DNA from 3 places in the Desemzia sp. FAM 23989 genome. Region 1 is predicted to be linked to each of the others. Evidence: predicted binding sites of a transcription regulator. Region 1 holds the regulator's gene; each other region holds the start of a gene.
What was found. Region 1 encodes Rex, which represses fermentation and respiration genes when NADH is low (regulators of the CRP and FNR family bind a similar motif). Its sites were predicted from a motif close to TTGTGAANTANTTCACAA; they were not measured.

Region 1 (6,669 bases):
CGACGGGTCAGCTGTCGAACCAATTTTTGATTTTCTTTATTGATTTCACGTTTTTTTGAAAGGGCGGTAGAAGCGGAATCTTTCCCAGAACTGTTTTCCGTTCCCTGTGCTTCTTCATCTGCAAGTCGTTTCAATTCTTCTTGCTCAGCTTTTTTTTCTAGGTAGTAATCATAATCGCCTAAGTAAGCTGTGCTCCCTTCTGCAGACAGTTCAATTACTTTAGACGCAATCCGATTGATGAAATAGCGGTCATGAGAAACAAAAAGCAGTGTGCCGTCGAAATCGATCAACGCATTTTCAAGTACTTCTTTACTATCTATGTCTAAATGATTTGTAGGTTCATCCAGAATTAAGAAGTTGTCTTGATTCATAGACAATTTAGCTAATGCCAAACGAGCTTTTTCTCCACCGCTTAAAGAGGTGACGGCTTTTTCAACATCTTCTCCGGAAAATAAAAAGCTGCCTAAAATAGATCGGATATCTTTTTCGGGAGTAGTAGGGTGTTCATCCCAAAGTTCGGCCAATACAGATTTAGAAGAATGCAATTCAGCTTGTTCTTGATCGTAATAGCCAACTTCCACATTTGTTCCGTATCGCTTTTCACCTTTCATAAGAGGGAGTTCTTCGAGTAAGGATTTCAGCAGTGTGGATTTTCCCACACCATTTGGTCCGACTAAAGCTATAGCATCGTATTTTCGGATATCCATATTGATCGGTTCAGATAAAATCGTTTGGTCATATCCGATAGCTCCGTTTTCTAATGACATCACGACATTTCCGCTTTCTTTGGCAGGGTGGAAACTGAATGTAGCTGATTTTTCTTCGCCTTGAGGTTTATCTAAACGGTCTATTTTTTCCAATTGTTTCCGACGGCTCTGAGCACGTTTGGTAGTAGAAGCGCGGACTAAGTTGCGGTTTACAAAATCTTCTAACTTGGCAATTTCTTTTTGCTGTTTCTCAAATTCTTTCCATTCTTTTTCAAGTTGTGCAGCTTTCAAGTCTAAATATTTACTATAATTTCCTTTATAATGGTGCATTTTTTGACGGCTTAAGTCATAGACTTCATTAACTACTTTATCTAAGAAATAACGGTCATGAGAAACGATCAGCAACGCACCAGTATAAGTTTGCAGGTAGTTCTCTAACCAGTTTAATGTTTCGATATCCAAATGGTTGGTAGGCTCATCTAAAATCAATAAGTCTTTTTTTTGCAACAATAATTTCGCTAAAGCTAAACGCGTTTTTTGGCCACCTGAGAGTTGATTGATGGATTTAGCATAATCCTCTTCAAAAAAGCGGAAACCATGTAAAACAGAGCGGATCTCTGCTTCATAACCATAACCATTTTGCTCTCGAAAATCGTGCTGCATTTGATCATACTGTTTTAAGGTTTCATGATAGAGTTCCTCATCGGCTAATAAAGAAGGATCCCCTAACATTTCTTCGGTATGACGCATTTTCTTTTCTAATTGGATCACATGTTGGAAAACTTCCAACATTTCATCCCAAATGGATTGAGTAGAGTCAAGGCCAGTATTTTGTGCTAAGTAGCCGATAGTCACTTGTTTTCCTTTTGAAATTTGTCCAGCATCCGGAGGTTCAATATCTGCGATGATTTTTAACAGAGTTGATTTGCCGGCACCGTTTCGTCCCACAAGGGCAATACGTGAATTTTCTTGTACTTCTAAATAAATATTCTCAAACAATACATCTGCACCAAAATAACGTGCAACGTGTTGAGCTTGTAATAGAATCATTTTGTTGTCCTCATTTCTTATCTCTGCTCTTTCACTTAGTTTAGCATATTCTGTCTTTAAGTGGGAGAGTGTCTGGAAGGCTGGACTAACAAAAAGAAAGCCGGTTCACAATGTTCTTTGTGAATTTTGTATGGATAAGAAAATAAGCGAAAAAAAATATTGAAATGACCGTTTAAAAAAGCTGGTAATTTAAGAAGAAGATGTTATAATCTTATTATGTGAAACTCGACAATTTGTGAAACAAATAATTTGTTAACGAATATTGTGAATTTTGAATAAAAGAAAGTGAGTGAAGTGAACGATGGGTTCAACGAATACAATACCCAAAGCAACGGCAAAGAGATTACCGATTTATTATAGATATTTACGGTATTTGCATGAAGATGGAAAAGAACGTGTGTCATCAACTGAATTAAGTGAAGCTGTGAAAGTAGATAGCGCTACGATTCGACGCGATTTTTCATATTTCGGAGCTCTAGGAAAAAGAGGTTATGGTTACGATGTTGAAACGCTGATGCATTTTTTCAGTAAAACATTGAAACAAGACCGACTAACGAACGTGGCATTAATTGGTGTGGGTAACTTAGGACATGCTTTATTAAATTACAATTTCCATCAAGGGAACAACATGCGCATCAGTGCTGCCTTTGATATCAACAAGGATATTGTAGGAACGATTCAATCTGGAGTACCGGTTTATCCAATGGAAGACATGGTACAACAGTTGAAAATGCAACAAATCGATGTAGTTATGCTGACTGTACCTACTTCAGCAGCTCAAGATGCTGCAAATAATCTCGTTGAAGCTGGCGTTAAAGGAATACTGAACTTTACACCGATTCGTATTTCCGTACCAGAAGAAGTTCGAGTACAAAACGTGGATTTAGCGAATGAATTGCAGACTCTTATCTATTTTATCGATCACTATAAAGCAGACTCAGACAGTGATGATACTTTATTGCTATTAGATTAAAAAAAGCAACAAACCTATTTACGGTTTGTTGCCTTTTTTTAGTTTGAGATAGATTTGTAAAATCTTCGTAGCTCTTACCACATCTCGTGTGGCAAACAATACAAAAATGATAGAGAAGAATCCCCAACCAAATTCACCAACGTAGTCAATTGCAAACCAGATAAAAATAGCTGCAAGAACATAATTGAAAACAATTTGAATAATAAAATCTCTTTTTTTCATGAACGTTAAAAGTTCCTTTCTACTATAAACACTATTAGTATAGCCATAAGTTAGCTACTGTAACGGTAGCATTCATTAAAGCGTGAGCAATAATTGGAGCAGCAATCGATTTTGTTTTCCAGTACAAATAGCAGAAAACAAATCCCATAATCGAATAAAGCAAGTAATGACCATCAAAGTGAATAAAGGCAAATATCAATGAACTGATCACAGCAGCACCGATTCCTCCAGTAATGTCATAAAGATAACCAAAGATAGCTTTCCTAAATACAAACTCTTCCATAATAGGACCAAAGATAGCTACTAGAATCAAGAAAATAGGGTATTTATTCACAGTGAAAACGAGCTCTGCAGTGTTTTGTGACCCTAAAGGTGTATTGAGCAAGAATGTTTCGATAAATACAGCTAAGTATTGACCAACAAAAGCTAAAAACATTCCTCCTACTCCCCAAAAAACAATCGATTTTTTAGAATTGCTGGGCGTTTTCTCTAGACTATTATCAAATGTAGACCGATGATTAACGATAAACATTAGGATAGCTCCAATCACGAAACCGGCGATAGTACCATAAATGCTGGCGTCTGCTACAGCTTTAGCTGGTACAAAAAACAACACTATCACTGGGAAAAATTGAGCTATAATATAGATGAGAATGATTTTTGCATATGGAGACTTAATTAAATTCTTCATGTGTTTAAAACCTTCTTTAAGTAATTATTTACAGTTGCACTAAAAAAGAACAAGACTATATAAAGTGAGCAATGCACCTTTGTAATGGTACTGCATTTGGACGTAAAACAGTTTTAAAAAAAGATGTTCAATAAACAGTATAACATAAGTCTCATACCACTAAAGCAATTTTTGCTTTCTTCTTGAAGTATTTCTTTCTTAAATAAAAGGGCACTCTTTTTCTTTTTCAAGAGTAAAAAATACTTGCAAAATTTTTACAGTTTGATATGATGAAGAAGTGATTTAGCACTCTTTTAGAGTGAGTGCTAACAAAGAAAAACTATAATTGGAGGGATTTACGTGTTAAGACCTTTAGGAGATCGTGTCATCATTAAAGTCACAAAAGAAGAAGAAACAACAGCAAGTGGTATCGTTTTGGCTGGTACAGCAAAAGAAAAACCACAAACTGGTGAAGTAGTTGCTGTTGGTGCTGGGCGTATACTCGATAACGGAACAAAAGCTGAGCTTTCAGTTGTCGTTGGAAATACAGTATTTTTCGAAAAATACGCTGGTTCTGAAGTGAAGTATGATGGTACTGAATATTTAGTGATCAAAGAGAGCGATATCATCGCAATCGTAGACTAAACGTAAATAAAGACATGTACACGAATAAAAATCAATCTGATGAGGTGAAAGAAAATGACTAAAGATATTAAATTTTCTGAAGACGCACGTGCTGCATTATTACGTGGAGTAGATAAATTAGCAGATACTGTTAAAGTAACACTTGGACCCAAAGGAAGAAATGTAGTTTTAGACAAATCTTACGGTTCGCCATTAATCACTAATGATGGAGTGACGATCGCAAAAGAAATCGAATTAGAAGACCGCTTTGAAAACATGGGAGCTCAATTAGTTTCTGAAGTAGCTTCAAAAACCAATGATACAGCTGGTGATGGTACAACTACTGCCACTGTTTTAACCCAAGCGATTGTTCGCGAAGGAATGAAAAATGTTACTGCAGGCGCAAACCCGGTAGGGATTCGAGCTGGAATTGAATTAGCCACTAAAGTAGCTGTTAAGGAATTATTAGCTGTTTCTCGTAAAGTGGAAACAAAAGAATCCATTTCACAAATCGCTTCTATCTCTTCAGGAGATCCAGAAATCGGTGCTTTATTAGCAGACGCTATGGAAAAAGTGGGCAACGATGGTGTTATCACGATCGAAGAATCTAAAGGAATCGAAACTGAACTAGATGTTGTAGAAGGTATGCAATTTGATCGTGGATACTTGTCACAATATATGGTTACAGATAACGATAAAATGGAAGCTAACTTAGAAAATCCATACATTTTGATTACCGATAAAAAAATCTCAAACATTCAAGATATTCTTCCATTATTGGAACAAATCTTGCAACAAGGTCGTCCGTTGTTGATTATTGCTGAAGATATTGATGGCGAAGCATTGCCTACATTAGTCTTGAACAAATTACGCGGTACCTTCAATGTTGCAGCTGTTAAAGCTCCTGGATTTGGGGATCGTCGTAAAGCGATGTTAGAAGACATTGCTATTTTAACTGGTGGTACTGTAATCACAGAAGACCTAGGTCTTGAATTGAAAGATACTACAGTAGAACAATTAGGACATGCAAGTAAAGTGGCTGTTACTAAAGATGCGACAACTATTGTAGAAGGCGCTGGTTCAACAGATACGATCAGCCAACGTGTAGCATTATTGAGAGCTCAAGCAGAAGAAACAACTTCTGAATTTGACAAAGAAAAATTACAAGAACGTATTGCAAAATTAGCTGGTGGAGTTGCCGTTATTCGTGTGGGTGCTGCAACAGAAACTGAATTAAGAGAACGTAAATTACGTATTGAAGATGCTTTGAATGCAGCACGTGCAGCTGTTGAAGAAGGAATCATCGCTGGTGGTGGGACTGCTTATATCAACGTTCAAAGCAAAGTTGCTGAAATTGAAGCTGTAGGCGACGTTGCAACAGGTGTGAAAATCGTTGTTCGTGCGTTAGAAGAGCCAATTCGCCAAATCGCTGCAAATGCAGGAATGGAAGGTTCAGTAATTGTTGAAAAAATGAAAACTGCTGAACCAGGTGTTGGATACAATGCGGCAACAGACGAATGGGTAAACATGATTGAGGCTGGAATTACAGACCCAACTAAAGTGACTCGTTCAGCTCTACAAAATGCTGCAAGTGTAGCGGCATTATTGTTAACGACTGAAGCCGTAGTAGCAGATCATCCAGAACCAGCAGCACCAGCAGCTCCAGGAATGGACCCAAGCATGGGCGGTATGATGTAAGAAAGTTATTTTAAGATTATTGAACAAGGGAGTGAGGCAAAAGCCTCACTCCCTTGTTTTTTTCGATTATTTTCAGTTCTCCACTATTTAACGTTGGTAAGTAAAAATTCATGTCTTTACCAATGTTAGAATATACAAGAATTTTAGTGTTCGTGGTTATCTCTGGATAGTAATCCAAAAAATTTCAAGCAGTATAAAGCACATAGACCAACGATGATATACACAATTTTAGATAAGAGAGTGTCTTGTCCGCCAAATAAAGTAGCTACTAAGTCAAATTCAAAAAGTCCAACCAACAACCAATTCAAACCACCAACGATCAATAAAGCTAAAGCAATACTGTCTAGAGTTTTCATCCGGTATCCCTCCCTGTTTAGTATGACTTTTAAATCACTCTAAAAATAACAGGGATACTGTTGATTGTCCAATGAATTGATTAGAAGAATATCTAACAGTTAAAGGTGTTTTATATTCGATAGGCTAAACGCCTTGTTCCGCGCTCTCAATAATCATTGCGATGCCTATTCCGCCTCCTACGCATAGTGTGGCTAGGCCGCGCTTTTTGTTGTTTTGTTTCATCGCATTTAAAAGTGTGACTAAAATGCGTGAGCCCGAGGCGCCGATTGGGTGTCCTAATGCGATAGCACCGCCATGGATATTGACTTTCTCAGTAGGAAGTTCTAAATCGCGCACCAAAGCAATGCTTTGGGAAGCAAAAGCTTCAT
Region 2 (6,669 bases), on a different contig from region 1:
AATCATTGACCCACTTATTTCTCGCAAATCAGGAAGTAGAGCGTCTATAGCTCACCATTCGTCTTTAATAAAGTTCCTAATTATGAGCTATCCGGTCAATCACTTCCACAAAGCAGCTTTTCGCTTGAGCGAAAACTCTCCTAATGAAAAGTTCTTCATTACTTGACGACCTACTTCACACTTCTCGATCTGATTCAGCTGCAATTATGAAGTATGAGACATCTAGTTCATAAAACAAACGTATTTTTCTCTAGAATCATTAGGTAACGGCTCTCTATTTACTGATATACGCCCTTCAATCCTACCAATCGTTAGATAGAACCTCTCTACCTAATAATCACCTCGCTTTCTTCTGCCAAATTGTGAAGCAGAACGTCTATATCTTACAATTTACTAAGAAAAACAGTCCTAATTATAAAATAGCACTACTCTGCAGCCTTTCATTAAAGAATCTTTTCGCCTACGCGGAAATTAATCTATCAAAAACAGCGCAAGCACCTAATAAGGGGCGCTTGCGCTGTTTCAAATTCATTCTAAATTAGTATTTCATATCAAACAAACGAGCATTCTTCACGTCTTCGATCGTTTGCGTTCCTGCTAATTGCATCACACGTTGCAAATCTTTTTCAAAGTAGTCTAACACAGATTTAACACCTTTCCAACCGCCTAAAGCTAGTCCATATAATACTGGACGACCTACAGCAACGATGTCTGCACCGCTTGCCAATGCTTTAAAGATGTGTTCTCCACGACGAACTCCACTATCAAATACAATCGGAACGCGACCAGCAACAGCCTTAGAAATCTCTTCCAATGTATCAAATGAACCAGGAGCTTCATCTAATTGACGGCCTCCATGGTTGGAAACCCAAACACCAGCTGCTCCGGCACCAATAGCTAATACAGCATCTTCAGGAGTTTGAATCCCTTTAACAAAAACTGGCAATCCTGAATATTCAGAGATGAATTTAACATCTTCGGGACAGATTTTTTGTTTCGATTGAGCATAAATGTTGTTTAGAGACATGTTTTTACCTGATCCAGTCAAGTAACGAGACACAATCGGCATACCAAACGGATACACGAATTTATTCAGCATATCTTTTTCGCGGTTACCACTTAAAGTAGCATCAGCCGTTAAAATGATAGCTGTAGCGCCATCCGCTTTTGCTTCATCCAAAATATTTTTATTCATGTCATCATCTTTACTCATGTAGATTTGGAACCAACGCGGGTTGCCATTCAATCCTTTTTCGATTTCTTCAAATGTAGCCCCAGAATAAGCACTGATTGACATAATTGTTCCGCCAAATTCAGAAATCCCTCTAGCTGTTCCCGCTTCTTTTGTTTCATGAGCCAACCCATGAGCTGCGATTGGCGCCATAATGAATGGTACTTTGATATCGTGCCCCAAAATAGACGTTGATGTATCTGGATTTTCTACATCTGCTAGTACACGAGGTAAAATCCCTTTGCGTTTCCATGATTCATTGTTTTGTTTTAGCGTGTATTCTTCTCCTGAAGCACCTGAGATGTAATCAAATCCACCTTTAGGAACTACAGCACGAGCTTCATCTTCTAAACGATACGTGCTGACAACATCGATTTCTTGTTCTACTGTTGGTGCGTCATATTTAATTGTTTGTTCAGCCATAATTTTTCAACCATCCTTTTTGAGTATTGTTTTTTAAGAGTATAACCTAAATTAAATTAAAATAATAAATTTGTGATCGGTACTGTTAGCGGAGCTAGAATAACCACTATGATTCCGGTAACCACAATCGATAAACCTGACATTGCGCCTTGGACATCACCTAACTCGATCGCTTTTGTTGTTCCCATAGCGTGAGAAGAACTTCCAAGAGCCACCCCTTGCGCCACTGGATCGTCAATTTTGAAGATCTTGAAGACCGTTTGACCAACGACCGCTCCAATAACTCCGGTGAACACAACTACCGCAACCGTTAAAGAAACAATACCCCCTAAGGAGTCAGAAACACCGACTGCGATTGCTGTAGTAATCGATTTAGGCAGCAAAGTTGCCACCATATTCCGATCAAATTTGAACAACAATGCAAAAGAATAAATCATAACCGTATGGAAAATCACTCCGGAAACGATTCCCGATAAAATTGCTGCATAATATTTCTTTAAGTATACAAGATTCTTTTTCAGCTTAATAGACAAAGCCACTGTAGCTGGAGTTACAAATAAACTGAAGAAGCGTCCGCCAGTATTATAAGTCTCTAACGGGATATCTGTTGCGAGCAAGAATAAAATAATGACAATGATCGCAAATACCAACGGAGTAAACAAAGGATTCTTAGGCCATTTGGCTTTTAATTTCCCAGCTATTAGATATAGGCCAATAGTTATTGTGATCCACAACATTGGATTATTTAAAATACTCTCAAGCATGCGAATCTTCTCCTTTCTCAACTAATTTATTTTTCTTCACTATACCTTTGACACTTTGTACTATTTTGCCAACAAATCCCATCATCAAAATAGTCGTTACTGCCATAATGATCAGTAGTTGCCACCAAGTATTTGCTAAGACACCAAAGTTTGACATCAGCCCCACACCTGCTGGGACGAAGAAAATCCCCATATTATCTGTCAGCCATGTACCGACCTCATCTACTTGCTCAACGCGAACCCAGTTAAATTGCAGCGCTAAGAACAGCAAGATCATCCCGATAACGCTACCGGGTATTGCTATAAATGAAGCGATCAAAGCGGAAATAATTTCCCCTATAAAAGAGAATAAAAAAATCCAAAAGAGCTGTTTGATTATTTTCAAAAGACCACACCTTCCACCAGCGTTTTGTAAACGCTTCAAGATGTATAGTATATCATGCTATCATTTAGTTCGAAAATACTGTTTTTTTATGGTACTATAAACATTATTTATGAAAATAAACACTATCATATCTTTTGTTTATGTTTGTGTTTTCACAATCTTTCGAAGGAGCCTTATATGAATTTACAAGATTTAGTCTATTTTAACCATTTAGCAAAAACACTAAATTTCACTGCTACCGCCGAACATTTCTATATCTCTCAACCGTCTATTTCCATGTCTTTGAAACGTCTCGAAAAAGAGCTGGATACTACTCTGATTGATAGGAAAAGACTTCACAAGAACTTGCATTTGACCGAGACTGGTGAAATACTGCTCAAACACTCCCAGCAAATTTTAAATACTATTGATACAGCTAAAGAAGAAATCCATGATTTAAAGAATCAAGTTGTCTACTTCGGTTTCCTGCCCACGATCGGCGGCCACTTTATGTCCAAACTGATGCCTCATTTAGGCAAATTCACCAATTCTTTAAAGCTGATTGAAGAAGAAAGTTCAGATGTCATGCTTGACCTAGTGAGCAGTGGACAAGTTCCTTTGGCGATCATTGGAAGTGATCAGTCTGTATTCAAGGACAAAAACCTGATACAGATTCCTTTAGTGACACAAGATTTGGCTCTTTGGGCATCTCCTGATAACCCTTTAGCTGCAAGAGAGTTCGTCCGTGTGGAAGATGTCCAGCAAGAAGTCTTTATTTCCTTGGCGCAAGGTTACACTCATCAACGTGTATTTGAACAATGGGCTAAAACTCATCTGATCAAACAACCAAAAACCCTTTTTACCAAAGAAATTCAAACGGCCTTGTCGATTGCTTCTTCTACCAACATGGTTGCCTTCATGATTGACATCTTGGTAAAAGACCACTACGATCTCGTCAAAATCCCTATTGAAGATGCACCAAAATTTTACATCAGCTTGATCGTCAATAAGGAAAGCAATGTCACTTATTTCCAAAAAGAGTTCAATAATACGATGATCCAACTAACACAATCCCGTGCGAAATAAAAAAACTGCCGCCCGCTACCTAAATGAATAAGTACCGAGCGGCAATTTTTTATCTTCAACTATGCTCACCATAATTTTTTACGACATTGACCCCGCCTTTGTCGAAACGATGCCGGGTCCTTGAATATTCAAAAGGCGTTCCATCTATCAAATGAACCACTTGTTCCACCTGTAAAACAGGATCTTCCTTTGTACAAAATAGGTACTCTTGATCCAATTCATCCGGTCTTTCAGCCGTTATACGTCTGTTCAATCCACCTATCTTCAATCCCAGCGTATGTTGAATGTAACTATAAATCGAACCGGCAAGGACTTTCTTCGTCACATCCGGAATAACTTCCACAGGCATGAGAGTGTGTTCGATCAAGTACTCTTCACCGTCTACGTATCGCACCCGCTGAATATCATAAATGAAATCTTCTTCCGTCAACAACAATTTGTCTGCTTCATCTTCTGCAGGATTGCGAATGACAAATTGAATCACTTTACTTGTAACGATTTGGTCAGAAAGTTGGTCTGTTAAGCCCGTGTACACATCAAACCGGGAATCCAGCTCATTCTTAGCAAGTGCATTTTTCATTACGTAGGTCCCAGAGCCTTGTCTGCTGTAAAGATAACCTTCCTCAATCAACAAGTTCAAGGCGCGCTTAATCGTTATCCGGCTCGCCCCAAATTCTTTACACAACTGCATTTGATCGGGCAAAGCACTCTTTAGTGTGTATGTCCCATTTTGGATCCTATCTCGTATCGCTTGAGCAACCTGTTCGTATTTATGCATGGTTCTATCTCCTCTTTATCTGCTATTTAAATTATACGAAACACCTCACAAAAGTAAAACTGTTCTTCATCATTCAGACGGATTAATTGATGTTAATACCCTAGTTTCATTGTTCAGGCTGGCTTATTGATGATAAAGCTCCTAACTTCATCATTCAGAACACATCATTGATGATCAAACGTCAATTCTTTCTCATCATGGTTAAGTCTCATGACTCTACACGTATCCCATACTCCTGCAGAAGTTTCTATAAGGTTTAGAATTAAGAGGCAGTTCGTTTTTATTCGCCAACATAAAAAGTTGAAGAACCAGTAAAACTAGATGTTATAGATAAAAAGACTGAGAGACGAGTCACAGCCTTTTTGTCTTTTATTCAATTTGTCAAAAAATCAGGTATTTTTCTCTGCAGCAATCTGTGCGGAACGTTCACTGATTTTCATAAATGGCAAATACAACGCTACTCCTATTACGATAATAATAAGTTGTACCACAATGGCTCGCCAATCTCCCGCAGTTGCCAGAAAAGCACTCAGAAGAGGCGGTGTCGTCCAAGGAATATTGGCCACTGTATAATTCATCCATCCCCAAGATGTCGCTAAATAACCAATCACAATCCCAATAGCCGGCTGCAATACGAAAGGAATCATCATCGGCAAATTAAAGACGATCGGATAACCGAAAATGACAGGTTCATTAATATTGAACACCCCAGGCGCCAGCGCTAGTTTACCCAAATCTTTAGGGGCTTTTTGCTTACTAAAGATGAAAATAGCGATCAGCAGGCAGAGTGTACTCCCTGTCCCTCCGATCATTCCAAATGTAGGAACAAAGGCGCTAGTCATGATATTTGGAATTTCTTCTCCATTTGCGAAAGCTAACGTGTTTTCATTCATATTTGTCAGCAGTAAGGGATCTAGCAGGGTTCCGTTGATTACGCTTTGGTGAATCCCCAAGGTAAACAAGAAATTTCCAGTGCTGTAAATCAACAATGTCCCCAACAAGCTCGTGTTAACAGCTCTCAATGGTTCTTGAATAGCTACTGAGATCAAGTTGATCAGGTCAGTGTCAAAGAATACATGTAAAACCAATGCCACGATACCAAACAACGAAAGCACTAAAATAACAGGAATCATAGTACTAAACGATTTTCCTACTTGAGGCGGCACATTTTCACCTAGATTGATCTGCAATCTTTTAATATTGGACAGTCTGATAAACAATTCTGTGGCAGCTAAACCAATAATAATTCCTGCGAACATCCCCGTCGTACCCAGATTTCCATAGGTCATGACGCCTGAAGTGAGTATTTGTTCTTCTGAGCCCACCGGTGTAACGAAAAGATTTACAGGCATCATGATAACCAGAGAAGCAATCCCAACTGCCGCGGAAGCAATCGGATTCATAAAGCCTTTGTTCACAGATAAGTTGTACCCGATCATGGGTGCAATCAATAACCCAGCAATATTCAATGTTCCATTGATAATAACTGTTCCCCAAATCTGTGCACTTTCCAAGGTACTCCCTTCAAAGACCCAAGGAAAGACAACATTGTTAATCAGAACGGCTACCCCAGCTAGAATGAATAGCGGCATCAATACAGCAAAAGCATCACGCAATGAGCGTAAATGAACTTGGTTTCCTAATTTTGCAGCAAATTCAGCAAATTTATCTAAAAAGTTCGAACCTTTTTTTGTAGTTTGAGCCATCGATCTTCCTCCATTTCAGTCTCTAGCCTAAGTTTTCGCCATTGCTTTGAATCACTTGTTGAAGCCAAGCAAAACTTTTCTTCGGAACCCGCTTTAAGTCTTTCAAGTCGTGGTTCTCACGATTGACGTAAACCACACCGTATCGTTTGCGCATATCCCCTTGGGAACTGAGAATATCGATCAAGCCCCATCCGAGGTAACCGATACAGTCTACACCGTCTAGGAAAATAGCATCTTTCATCGCTTGAAGATGGTCTCTGTGGTAAGAAATTCGGTAATCATCTTGGATAAGTCCTTCTTCAGGCAACTCTTCGATT
Region 3 (6,669 bases), on a different contig from region 1:
CGCTGAGATGACGATCCAGCCAATCGACAGCAAGGAGAGGCAAAAAATACTGAGTAAGATCATTTTGCTCTTCTTTTCAGCGGGAATTCTAAAAACGGAAAAGGCAACCATAAATAACCCTAAACAACTGGTAAGCAACGTTAAACTAATGGCTATGTTCCCATAATCCCCCAACTGTGTTTGCATCACTAAAAAGATAAACGTTACCGCTTGGATCCCTAAAAAAATTTCTTGAGTCCATCTTGTTCTTATTTTAATCATCCAGCATTCTAACTCCCTGTAACTATCCTTTTAATTCAAATGTGAACTCAAATCAATAATTCGATCTACTGATTCATTCAAGTATTGAATAGTGTCATCTAAGGGTTTTGAAGTAGTGATATCTACTCCGGCAACAGCTGCAGCTTCAGCAGATGTGTATTGATCTCCTAATGCTAAGAATTTCAACCAATCTTGGACAGCACTCTCTCCCTCTTCTTTGACACGCAAGAAGGCTTGAGTAGCAATTGTCAATCCTGCTGAGTAAGTGTATGAATACAAGCCCATGTAATAGTGGACTTGACGCATCCAAGTCAATTCTGCTCCTGGATTGATTTCTACTGCATCTCCCCAGAATCGTTCCAATACAGAACGCTTGATATCACTCAATTTGGCTGCATCAAAGCTCTTTCCTGCATCGATCAATTCGTATACTTCGCGTTGGTAAGCAGCTTCCAGCAAATGAGTGATAAAGTTGTGGAAATAGGTGTTCGTCAGCATTTTAGTCAATACAAAACGATCCATACGATCATCATCGCTCTTGCGTTGCAAGGATTCTGTCAGCAACAATTCATTAAAAGTAGATGGCGCTTCAATCAAATACAATGAAGGATCTGCTCCTAAAATCGAATTGTTTTCAGCAGACAACATCCCTTGTCCAGCATGTCCCAATTCGTGAATCAACGTGTAAGCATCTGATAATTGGTTGGTCCAAGACATCAAAATGAAAGGGTGCTTTTTGTAAGGTGAAGAACAGAATCCACCCGTAGACTTCCCTTTATTTTGCACAAAATCTACCCAGCGTTCTGGATAAGCTTTCATGATACGATTAACATAGTCTTCCCCTAGAACACTGATGGAATCTTCGATCAATTCTTTAGACTTTTCAACAGTTACTTCCACAGAATACTCGGGGTCTAAATCAATTTTCAAATCGGCATAAGTCATTTTATCTAAGCCGCGTACTTCTTTGACATGAGTGATGTATTTTTGCATGACAGGCGCTAAGTCGTTCATGATAGTATCGATTTGGCGATTGTATAAATCGCGGTCGACTTCTTGATCATACAATAAATAGTCAATCACAGAATCAAAACCGCGCATCGAAGCCATTGTTTTTTCTTTTTGAACTTCTGTGTAATACGTTGTCGCGATAGTATTTTGGTATTGGCTCAATACTTGCGAGAATTTATCAAATGCAGCACGGCGAATAGCTGTGTCATCATGGTACATATAGTAATCTTCGTATAACACAAAACTTAATGGATACTCTTTCCCTTCTACAGTGAAAGAACCAAAGTCCATATCGGCCAATCGCGCTTGTTCGTAAATTTCACTTGGTGCATTTAACGTTGGCGACAATTGAGCCAACGCTTTTTCTACAGCGGGATCCAATTGAATGTTTTTGTCTGCTTTAATATGGCGAATAAATGAAGCCAATCGAGGTATTTCTGCAACAACTTCATCTAACACATTCGTTGGTGCCAGTTTTAATTCAGAATCAAAAAAGGCTAATTTAGCTCCGATTTCTGCAAATAAGTTGTCTGTCGACCGAGACAACTGCACATACTCTGGATTCGTTAAATCAGTAGTTGCCGGCAAAAATGCATAGTGATTAGTATATGCAGCTGTTTCTTGAATCTGTTCATACTCTTTTAAAGCCTTCACTATAGTGTCAGTATCCGTCAGTTTGCCTTCATAATCTTGGACAAATTTATCTACTGCTGCTTTTAATTTTTCAATTGCTGTTTCAAAATCTTCTTTTGTTTCATATAATGCACTGATGTCCCAAGTCAATTCTTCTTGCACATCTGCACGATTTTTCAGTTCTTCTTGTGCCATTCCGTCTACTCCTTTTTCTGCCTTCTCATTAAGATGAGAAGTTTTTCATTTACTGCTTACAGTATACCACTTACTTTTAGAAGTAAAACCCTTTCTGGTGAAATTTGTACTCGTTTTTTCTTTGCATAACAAATGATATCTTTTTACATTTTTATCCCACTAGTGCTACACTCAGCTTGAACACCATCGTTTAATTTCATCCGATTACTATATCCCATTCTCTGTTCTTACTCATGCCTATTTATTAAGGAGGATGATTCAATGAATTCTCAAGGAACCAAAGATTCCCTACCTTTTCCTAAATCTTTTTGGACAGCTCAGCAAGCTACTCCTCAATTTCCAGCCTTAGAAGAAAATCATACTACTGAAATCGGTATTGTCGGTGCTGGGATAGTCGGCATTATCAGCGCATATCTGTTAGCAAAGTCTGGCAAGAAAGTTGTCCTCATTGAAGCTGATCGTTTAATCAGCGGGGTAACTGGACATACAACTGCAAAAATTACCGCTCAGCATAGCTTGATTTATGATGACTTGATTCAGACCTTTGGCAAAGAAAAAGCTAAACTTTATTATGAAGCAAATATTGATGGTTTGCATTTTATCCAACAACTCATCGAAGAGCTGCAGATTGATTGTGCTTATGAAACAAAAGATGCTTTTGTATACGCAGAAACGGATAAGGGTCAAAAAAAACTGGAAAAGGAAGCTGAAGCTTACCAGACTTTAGGGATTAAAGGAGCATTAGCCAAAGATAAAGCAGACTTGCCTTTCCCTATCAAAGAAGCATTAGTGATGTACGACCAAGCTCAATTTGATCCGGTTCGTTTTTTAACGGTGTTGGTCCAAGAAATTGTGCGCTTAGGCGGACAAATTTATGAACACACGCGTGCTGTAGAAGTCATTAAAGAAAAGACACCTATGATTTTAACCGAAAACAACTCTCTTATACTCTGTCAAAAAGTTATTCTGGCCACTCATTACCCAATCAATGATGCAGACGGCTTATATTTTACGCGCCTCTCCATCCATCGTTCTTACGCGATGGTGATGCGCACTGCTAGTAAAATTCCTGAAGGCATGTACATCAACGCAGAACAGCCGACGCGTTCGATCCGTTCTGTTCAAGGCGCTGACGGTATCCCTCTTTTATTGATTGGCGGTGAAGGACATCAAACCGGTAAAAGCTCCAGCAAAACGATTTTTCATTACCAAGATTTGGACGCTTTCGGCAAAAAGTATTTTGCTGCGCAAAGCCCTCTTCATCTTTGGTCTAGTCAAGATCTGCAAACACTAGATAAACTCCCTTATATTGGACAGATGACGAAGCAAACCGAGGCTGTATTAGTAGCTACAGGATTCAATAAATGGGGCATGTCTGCAGGAGCTATGGCCGGAAAACTGTTAGCAGACTCTATTTTAGGTACAGAAAACAGTTATGCTTCTCTTTTTGACCCTACTCGTAAAAAATTGAAACTTAGCGATACTCAAACCTTCTTGAAAAAGAATTCAGCTGTCGCAAAAGATTTTGTTACCGGCAAATTAAAACGTCCGGATAAAAATTTAGAAGACCTTTTACTAGATGAAGGCGGCCTAGTTCATGTACATGGAAAGAAAGTGGGCGCCTATCGAGATAAACAAGGTCAGCTGCATCAAACCGTTCCAGTCTGCACTCACTTAGGCTGCAACCTTGATTGGAATGATGCAGAACGTTCATGGGATTGCGCTTGTCATGGTTCGCGCTTTTCTTATAACGGAGCTGTCTTAGATGGGCCAGCTGTAAAACCGTTAGAACACCCCGATTCGCAAATGTAAACCATATCAGTGAATGATTTTTGGACTGTCTTGATTCGAGACAGTCCTTTATGGGTAATTCCCCTTATATGATGACTATTTTGTGAAAAAAATTCATATTCTAACAAACCTGACGGCTATCCTTATTGAAAATGATCAGCATTTATTTTAAAATGAAATCAACCACTTATTGTGAATAACGTAACGAATGAGTATATCATTCTAATTTGAAAGGTTGAAAACAATGAAAAAAATCAATCTCAATGAAACGGTCTATCAATTAATTCAACAATACCCTGAGTTAAAAGGTATTTTGGTCCAACTAGGATTTACTCCTCTACAAAATGACGGCTTATTGAATACAGTTGGTCGAATGATGCCTTTAAATAAAGGTGCGGAACAAATCGGTTTAAATCATGCTGACTTGATTGCTCAATTGGAAGAACATGGTTTTAGTGTTGAGGAGATTGCCTAATGACAGAAAATCCCCATAAAGGAAAAAGAGCCCTTGAATTAGAACAGAGGCAATCTATTTTGAAAGATTTGCTTTTAAGATTGCATGCTGGCGAAGACAAAGATTTGGTAAAGAAAGATTTTGAAGAACATTTTTCTGGTATCAGTGCCTTTGAAATCTCGGTTATGGAACGCAGATTGCTTGGGGAAGGTGTTGTCGTAGAAGATATTCAAAAATTATGCAATATCCATGCTTCTATGTTTATCGGAACCATCAACAATCCAGAAAATCAATCAGATGAATTTAAGAAACCTGGGCATCCCATCCATGTCCTAAAACAAGAAAATTTAGCGATCGAAAGCAGTTTGGATCGCATTCGTCGTTTACTGGAAGCGTATCTTCTGCAACCAGAAGCAGAGATTAAAGACGGGTTATTGAAGCAACTGTCTATTCTTTGGCAGTTTGACAATCATTATGCGCGTAAGGAAAACTCTCTGTTTCCGATTATGGAGCGTTACGGTATCACAGCTCCTCCTAAAGTCATGTGGGGAGTAGACGACGAAATTCGCGCTCTATTTAAACAAGTGAAACAGTCACTTGAACAAGATCAACTAGATCATTTGCAAGAAGAATTCGCGTCCTTAAAATACGAGTTGGAAGAAATGATTGTCAAAGAAGAAGAAATTTTGATTCCTATGATTACAGATGTCTTTAATGAAGATGATTGGATCAAAATCAATGACGAATCAGATGAAATCGGCTATTGCATTGTTCGTCCAGAATCTAAATGGGTCCCTGAGCGGACTACATTTGAAGATATAGAAGATTCAGAAGTCGAAACAAGTGAAAAAGACACCAATATTCACTTTAAAGTTGGACATTTGACACCGAATGAATTGGAAAAAATGCTGAACTTGCTTCCGCTTGAATTATCTTTTGTAGATGCTAATGATACGGTGAAATACTTTAATGTCGGTACCGGCAGAAAGCTTTTTCCGCGTACTAAAAACGCTATCGGGCGACAAGTAGAAAATTGTCATCCTCCTAAAAGCCAACCTATCGTAAAACAATTAATAGCTGACTTCAAAACTGGTACAAAGGATTCAGAGACACTCTGGTTCCATGCTCGAGGCGAATTCGTTATGGTCACCTACACAGCTGTCAGAGATGAAGACGGTACTTACATGGGGACTTTAGAATACGTCCAGCCTATTCAATCGATTATTGACTTAGACGGAACAGAACGAAGAACTATTGAAGATTAAAGAGCTGGGAACACGGCATACAGCTTACCGAAAAAAACTTGAACGACTAGAGCTAGATGCTTCTCATCTAACTCTAGTCGTTTTGCTTTTAGGGGCGTGCACTTCTTAGTACGATGCGTCTAAAAAAGTAACTAGCAAGGTATTTAGTCTAAAATAAGTTGGAACAAAAGCAACTAGTTTCCTTCTCACTGCAAAATAACACATTAACGGTTCTTTATTAGTCAAGTGAAACCTGTTTTACCACTCACTTGAAGAATAAACTCATTTTATTCCTCAAGTGACGCTTAATTTCGCGCTCACTCAACCAGTAAACCTGTTTTATTCTTCAAGTGACAGTCAATTTAATGCTCACTTGATCAGTAAACGGATGGATTTAACAAAAGTAAGCCAATAAAAAAAGTACACCCCTGCTACTGATCATTTTCAGTAACAGAGGTGTACTTTTCGAACCTCTTTATCTATCAATCTTATCAACCACAATAGAAGGAATCGTTATTTCTCCTCCCATGGTAGATTCATATGTTAAAAGCCCCATTGAAATACCAGAAAGTGTTACATAATCATCTTCTAATAAACGATCATTATTAGTTAAATCAGACGAAATTTCAGCATAAATAATTTTATCGTAATCATCATCCACAGCAAATCTAATTTGAGTCGTGCCCTCTCCTTCCATTACTTGCACAACTTTACCTGAGAACTTCACTTTTTTATAAAAATAATCATCTGGTGTCCGAGCTAATTGATCAAAAGTTATTCCTGTTTCATATCCTTTAGCTTCTTCAGCCTCTATTCTTGCTAGTTCATCTTCTTCTTCTTGTTTTTTCTTCGCTGCTTCTGCTTCTGCTTTTGCTTTCTTTTCTTCTGCTGCAGCTTTTTCTTCCGCTTCTTTTTTAGCTTTTTCTTCTGCTTCTTTCTTTTTTAACTCAGCATTTTTTGCATCTGCTTCTGCTTTTTTTGCGTCTGCTTCCGATTTTTCTAGTTCTTCATAGGGAGTCATTTTTTCTTTATATGCTTCATACTCCGTTTTTAATAGACTTAATTTTTTATTATTTGCTT

Region 2: a site for Rex is predicted at 2,944-2,961, ahead of ACEN36_RS10045 (CidA/LrgA family protein). Genes of this name have one in related genera too.
Region 3: a site for Rex is predicted at 4,082-4,099, ahead of ACEN36_RS06605 (DUF1858 domain-containing protein). Genes of this name have one in related genera too.

Annotation. Positions count from the first base shown of each region.
Region 1 is NZ_JBGQQT010000002.1:55,718-62,386, forward strand. It holds gene ACEN36_RS01840 (ABC-F family ATP-binding cassette domain-containing protein) at 1-1,757, opposite strand, end outside; gene ACEN36_RS01845 (redox-sensing transcriptional repressor Rex) at 2,059-2,730, shown strand; gene ACEN36_RS01850 (YdiK family protein) at 2,749-2,952, opposite strand; gene ACEN36_RS01855 (CPBP family intramembrane glutamic endopeptidase) at 2,987-3,643, opposite strand; gene groES (co-chaperone GroES) at 3,983-4,267, shown strand; gene groL (chaperonin GroEL) at 4,322-5,944, shown strand; gene ACEN36_RS01870 (DUF378 domain-containing protein) at 6,088-6,300, opposite strand; gene ACEN36_RS01875 (acetyl-CoA C-acetyltransferase) at 6,425-6,669, opposite strand, start outside.
Region 2 is NZ_JBGQQT010000018.1:32,717-39,385, reverse strand. It holds gene ACEN36_RS10055 (lactate oxidase) at 539-1,654, opposite strand; gene ACEN36_RS10050 (LrgB family protein) at 1,711-2,418, opposite strand; gene ACEN36_RS10045 (CidA/LrgA family protein) at 2,411-2,803, opposite strand; gene ACEN36_RS10040 (LysR family transcriptional regulator) at 2,981-3,868, shown strand; gene ACEN36_RS10035 (GntR family transcriptional regulator) at 3,924-4,646, opposite strand; gene ACEN36_RS10030 (PTS sugar transporter subunit IIC) at 5,036-6,352, opposite strand; gene ACEN36_RS10025 (glycoside hydrolase family 1 protein) at 6,375-6,669, opposite strand, start outside.
Region 3 is NZ_JBGQQT010000008.1:94,594-101,262, forward strand. It holds gene ACEN36_RS06590 (hypothetical protein) at 1-261, opposite strand, end outside; gene pepF (oligoendopeptidase F) at 292-2,100, opposite strand; gene ACEN36_RS06600 (FAD-dependent oxidoreductase) at 2,362-3,912, shown strand; gene ACEN36_RS06605 (DUF1858 domain-containing protein) at 4,136-4,366, shown strand; gene ACEN36_RS06610 (DUF438 domain-containing protein) at 4,366-5,610, shown strand; gene ACEN36_RS06615 (hypothetical protein) at 6,065-6,669, opposite strand, start outside.